DNA from 2 places in the Alkalihalophilus pseudofirmus genome. Region 1 is predicted to be linked to the other one. Evidence: predicted binding sites of a transcription regulator. Region 1 holds the regulator's gene; the other holds the start of a gene.
What was found. The regulator Rex, encoded in region 1, represses fermentation and respiration genes when NADH is low (regulators of the CRP and FNR family bind a similar motif). The targets are predictions, from matches to a motif close to TTGTGAAATATTTCACAA.

Region 1 (3,179 bases):
GAAAAGATCGGCTCCATCCCGTATTTCACTTCTAAGTCTTCGATACGAAGGACCTCATTGCCGCTTTGGCGGTTGATTTCAAACGAGAAAGAAGCTGATTTCTCGTCCCCTTCAGGACGATCAAGACGGTTCATTCTTTCAAGCTGCTTTCTGCGGCTTTGCGCTCGCTTGGTAGTAGAGGCTCGAGCAATATTTCGTTGAACGAAATCCTCAAGCTTTGCAACTTCGCTTTGTTGTTTGTCAAACTGCTTTTTCTCGAGCTCATAACGTTTTGCTTTTTCCTCTAAATAAAGACTGTAGTTCCCAACGTATTTTCTTGATTGGTTTCTTGAAATTTCTACGACTTGGGTAACGATTTTGTCTAAGAAATAGCGGTCATGTGATACGATTAAAATGGCACCTGGATAGCCTTGCAAATAGTTCTCAAGCCAGGTTAATGTCTCGATGTCTAAGTGGTTTGTCGGCTCATCAAGGATAAGTAAATCAGGCTTGGTTAATAATAGTTTACCAAGGGCTAGTCTTGTTTTCTGCCCGCCGCTTAGCGTTTGGATTTTTGTTTGATAGTCAAAAGAATCAAAATGAAGGCCTGCTAGTACGCTTCTAATATCTGCTTCATATTGATATCCGCCCTTATCTTTAAAATCGAGCTGGAGCTGATCGTATTCTGCTAATAATTTGTTATAACTTGCTTCGTGATCTAAAAGAGAAGGGTCAGACATTTTTTGTTCCATCTCTCTTAGTCTTTTTTCCATTTTTAAAAGCGGGTCAAATACTGTCAGCATCTCATCCCAAATCGATAACTCGGATTCTAGGCCGGTATCTTGAGCGAGGTAGCCTACCTCTACATCTTTTGGTTGAATGATTTCTCCGCTGTCATGGGATAGCTGTCCTGCTATCACTTTTAAAAGCGTCGATTTTCCAGCACCGTTTCGACCGACTAAGGCGACACGGTCTCCAGTTTGTACTTCGAGTTTAATATTTGATAAAATCGTTTCTGCACCAAACGATTTTGATACGTTTACACATTGTAATAAAATCATGGGATATCCATCCTATCCTTACATCATATCAATAGTTTTCTTCACTCAGTTTAACGTAAAAGACTGCGGTGAACAACTTGCAGGACCTGATGTAAAACGATTACATAAAGAGACAAATAGTGTACAATAAGATAAAACAATAAGATAAAACAATAAGATAAAACAATAAGATAAAATGATAACGTTCTAAGAAAAAACGTAACAAAAGGGAAAGAACGTACATTATAGATCTTACTTAAGGGACTAGGCTAGGAGAGGAGGGGAATTTACGTTGAAGTCAGATCAAGTAAAAATTCCTCAAGCAACTGCAAAGCGATTGCCCTTATACTATCGCTTTTTAGAAAACCTGCATGCATCAGGAAAACAACGAGTATCTTCGACTGAATTAAGCGAAGCAGTCAAAGTTGACTCTGCAACGATTCGTCGTGATTTTTCTTACTTTGGAGCTCTTGGAAAAAAGGGCTATGGATATAATGTGAACTACTTGCTTTCATTTTTCCGTGAAACGCTCGATCAAAATGAATTAACGAAAGTCATCTTAGTTGGGGTAGGTAACTTAGGGACAGCCTTTTTACACTATAACTTCTCTAAGAACAATAATACCCAGATTGAAATGGCATTTGATGTGGATGAGTCAAAAATCGGCACGGAAGTAGGCGGAGTGAAGATCTACAATCTTGACGATTTTGAGAACATTTTAGATCCTGAGGTAACGGTTGCGATCCTTACCGTACCGTCACAAGCAGCGCAAAAAATTGCGGACCGTCTTGTAGATGCGGGTATTAAAGGGATTTTGAACTTTACTCCGGCTAGATTATCAGTGCCTGATTCCGTTAGAGTTCACCATATTGATTTGTCTGTTGAATTACAAGCACTGGTTTATTTTTTAAAGCATTATCCGTTATAATAGAAGTAGATTGGACAAGGAGGTGCAACCTATGGGTGGATTAGGTGCAGGAAGTATTGTCATTATTGGACTTGTCGCTTTATTGATTTTTGGACCAAAAAAGCTGCCGGAACTAGGAAAAGCAGCAGGAAATACATTGCGTGAATTTAAAAACGCCACTAAAGGCTTGGCTGATGAAGAGGACGATAAAAAGAAAAATAACAAAGATCAGGCTTAAGCAGGAAGGGTTTATAAATGGAATCACGTGATATGTCGGTAATGGACCATATTGGAGAGCTGCGACGCCGTATTATGATTGTCGTTGTATTCTTTCTAATTGCGCTCATTGCCGGCTTCTTTTTCGCCACACCGTTAATTACGTATTTACAAAGCGCACCGACAGCGCAAGAGCTGCCAATGAATGCATTTAAAATGACAGATCCGATCCGTGTATTCATGACCTTTGCTTTTGCGAGCGCATTAATTTTGATTTTTCCTATTATTTTATATCAGCTCTGGGCGTTTATTAGTCCGGGACTTCATGAGAATGAACAGAAAGCAACACTAGCGTATATTCCGATTGCCTTTATTTTGTTTTTAACAGGTATTGGCTTTGCTTACTTTATTTTATTCCCGTTCATTATTCAATTTATGGGAAATTTAGCCGAACGATTAAACATCACTGAGCAGTACGGGATTAACGAATACTTTACATTCTTATTCCAAATCACATTGCCATTTGGCCTGTTGTTCCAGCTGCCGGTTGTTGTGATGTTCTTTACAAGGCTAGGACTTGTTACGCCAGCTTATTTATCGAGTATTAGAAAATATGCGTATTTTATATTGCTGGTTATTGCTGGCTTTATTACTCCGCCTGAATTGTTAAGCCATTTGATGGTGACTGTACCGTTGTTACTCTTATATGAATTCAGTATATGGGTATCAAGATTGACGTACAGAAAAGTATTAAAGGCTGAACGTTTAATGGAAGAAGAAGCCAAGCAAAAAGAAATGAACCAAGATTAATTTAAATGATAAGACAGTTAAGCAGAACCTGCTTAACTGTCTTTTTTTTGCCTTTGCGGTAATTTTACATATCTAAACATAGGGAGAATTTGTTTAATCAAACGTTTAATTGGGAACTAAACAAAAGGAGAAAGGAGGATTACCATGAGAAGGGCAGCAAGTGAAACAGAACAACGAAAAGATAATCTAATTGAAAAAATTATCGCTTTTGGTGTGTACAAGGTGCA
Region 2 (3,179 bases), 910 kb from region 1:
AATGATAACATCCGTGAATTCCATATTGTTGGGGGGCACAACCATGAAGTGCCGTTTGATTATTATCTTGATACAATCCGCACCTTAAAAAAACATTATCCTAATGTGACTGTAAAAGCTTATACAGGTGCTGAAATTGAGTTCTTCTCACGTATTTCAGGATTATCTATGAAAGAAGTGCTTGAAGAATTAATTAAAGCAGGTTTAGATACCCTTCCTGGCGGCGGAGCGGAGATTTTAACTGAGCGTTACCGCTTAAAAATGAGCCCTGATAAAGCATCGACAGACCAATGGCTCGAAGCTCATGAAACAGCTCACAATCTTGGACTTAAAACACATGCTACCATGCTTTATGGTTCGATTGAATCGAAAGAAGAGCGTCTTATCCATATGGATCGTCTACGTCAGCTTCAAGACCGTACAAATGGATATATGGTATTTATCCCGCTTGCGATGCAGCCTCGCAGCGTAAATGCTGGTCTAAAACGCCGTACTTCTGCTTACGATGATATGAGAACTCTTGCGATCAGCAGGCTTATGTTAGATAACTTTGATCATATTAAAGCATACTGGATTAACATCGGTGTGCAGCTGACTCAAATGGCACTGACATTCGGCTCAAGTGATATTCACGGTACACTTATTGAGGAGCGTATCTCTCACTCTGTAGGAGCCCTCACTTCTCAAGGTATTACTCGTGATGAATTAATCCACTTAATTAAGAGTGCAAATAAAGTTCCAGTTGAACGTGACACCTTCTATAACGTTATCAAAACTTACTAAACATAAAGAAAGCCGTTCCTTTTATGGAACGGCTTTTTGTTAATTAAAAATTTGATTGATGGATTGTTTTAAAACGTCAGCAGACTTATTAAATTGCTTTTGTTCAGTCTCTGTTAAATTTAATTCTACCAGTTCTCTAATTCCGTTAGAGTTGATAATGGCTGGCACACCGATACACACATCTTTTTGTCCGTATTCACCATCAAGCAAAGCCGAGACCGGGAGCACTGCATTCTCATTTTTTATGATGGCTTTTGTGATTCTAGCAAGGCCCATCGCAATCCCATAATAGGTTGAGCCTTTCTTTTGAATAATATCATAGGCAGCATCTCGAACTCCGACAAATAACTGTTCAAGTTCTTCACTGTTGGGTTTATTAGGGTCTTGATAATCTTTGAGCGGCTTGCCGCCGATAGTAACGTGGCTGTATACAGGAAGAGAGAGATCTCCATGCTCTCCTAATATGTAGGCATGTACATTTCTAGCATCGACTTCAAATTTATCTGCCAATGCATAACGGAATCTCGCTGTATCTAGAACTGTTCCAGAGCCGATAATTCGGTGAGCTGGGAGACCCGAATACTTCCATGTGGCATAAGTAAGCACATCCACCGGGTTTGTCGCAATCAAAAAGATTCCTTTGAACCCTGATTTCATTACAGACTCTGTGATCACTTTAAAAATCTTAGCATTCTTTTCAAGCAGGTCTAATCTTGTTTCTCCAGGACCTTGGTTAGCTCCAGCACAATTTACGACAAGATCAGCATCCTTGCAATCCTCGTAGGTTCCAGCCCATATATTCATTGGAGAGGAAAACGGCATGCCGTGAAGAAGATCAATCGCATCTCCTTCCGCTTTTCCGTGATTTAGATCGATGATTACTAAATCTCTGACAAATCCTTGATTTAGTAAAGCAAAGGCGTAACTTGCTCCAACAGATCCTGCCCCTATTAAAACTACCTTCATGCTTTTCAACTCATTAATCATGTCATACCTCCTCGTAAATCTCTCCTTAACTCCCCCTTAGTCTATGTTAAAAAATGTCTAAAATCTACCACTTCTTATAAATAGTTACGTCTAATTTGTGAAATTCTTCACAAATAAAATATAAAATAGAAGCTGGCTTTATACCAACTTCCTCGTACTAATATTTATCTTTATTTACGTTCAAATACACCTTCACAAATAATTTCAGCTGCACCGGTCATTAACACATCTCCTGACTCGGTCCATTCAATCTCAAGGTCTCCCCCGAGCAGGTGCACCGTTACAGATTCCCCTTTGCTAGAATGTCCATTCAGGATTGATGCAACGACTGCAGCACATGCTCCCGTCCCGCAAGCCTGCGTAATTCCTGAGCCTCTCTCCCACACCCGGAAATGAAGCTCTGACCCACTGACAACCTCTACAAATTCTACATTGACCCATTCCGGAAAACGCTCATCTTTTTCAATAATCGGTCCTAATGTATCTACTGGTGCTTGGTTAATATCTTCTACAAAAAACACTCCATGCGGATTCCCCATTGACACAGCTGTAAGCTCAAGCTTCGTTTCAGCGACTTCGAATGGCTCTGCTACTATTTTTTCCGTTGATGAACCAAGCATCGGAAGACTCTCTCTAGTTAGACGAGGCTTGCCCATATTGACCGTCACCGTATGAACGCGCTCTCCTTCTATATGGACTGTTGCCGTAACAAGCCCGCCTAATGTTTCAATTTGGAATGTTTGATCTTTAACATAACCATGTTCATAAGCAAATTTTGCTACACAGCGAAGGCCGTTACCACAGTTTTTTGCTTCTGACCCGTCATTATTAAATACTCTCATTTTCACAGGCGCAACGTCTGAAGGGCATACCAGGATCATCCCGTCAGAACCAATTCCTTTATTTTTGTCAGCAACCTCTACAGCTAATGCAGCCAATTGCTCTTCTTCCAATGTTTCTTTAAATAAATCTACGTAAATATAGCTGTTTCCAAGGCCGTGCATTTTCGTGAATTTCATCTAGATCCCTCGCTCATTTTTTTACTGGTTATTTTCTTAATGGCTCATCTGCCCAAAAATAATCGTCGTCTGCTTCTAATATCGTAATTTTACTACGGCAGCACGGCATAATTAAGATCGTTTTGACACCTTCTTTAGCTTGCTTATAATCACGAGGTTTCATATGGGTCAAGACTTGCTCTTCCTCACAAAACGGACAAGAGCTCACATAAATATCCTCAAATTGCCGCTCATATGGCAATGTATGTTGAAAAGGTATCACATCCATATTCTACACCTACTCTCTTCAGTTAATTGCTGTTCGTTGTATAGATTCAGCTCCAGACGTACAAAAGAAGCTTCTAGAATGTCTAGAAGCTGACTATTAGAACATAGGATTTTCCTCTAAAT

Region 2: PQ478_RS18230 (L-lactate dehydrogenase) is a predicted target of Rex. The motif match lies at 1,866-1,883, and genes of this name have one in related genera.

The regions. Positions count from the first base shown of each region.
Region 1 covers NZ_CP117835.1:272,819-275,997, forward strand. Annotated here, with positions in the region: gene PQ478_RS01530 (ABC-F family ATP-binding cassette domain-containing protein) at 1-1,040, opposite strand, end outside; gene PQ478_RS01535 (redox-sensing transcriptional repressor Rex) at 1,312-1,947, shown strand; gene PQ478_RS01540 (twin-arginine translocase TatA/TatE family subunit) at 1,979-2,164, shown strand; gene tatC (twin-arginine translocase subunit TatC) at 2,182-2,952, shown strand; gene PQ478_RS01550 (Fur-regulated basic protein FbpA) at 3,097-3,179, shown strand, end outside.
Region 2 covers NZ_CP117835.1:3,448,482-3,451,660, forward strand. Annotated here, with positions in the region: gene mqnE (aminofutalosine synthase MqnE) at 1-783, shown strand, start outside; gene PQ478_RS18230 (L-lactate dehydrogenase) at 823-1,770, opposite strand; gene dapF (diaminopimelate epimerase) at 1,941-2,789, opposite strand; gene PQ478_RS18240 (hypothetical protein) at 2,818-3,057, opposite strand; gene PQ478_RS18245 (YuzB family protein) at 3,154-3,179, opposite strand, start outside.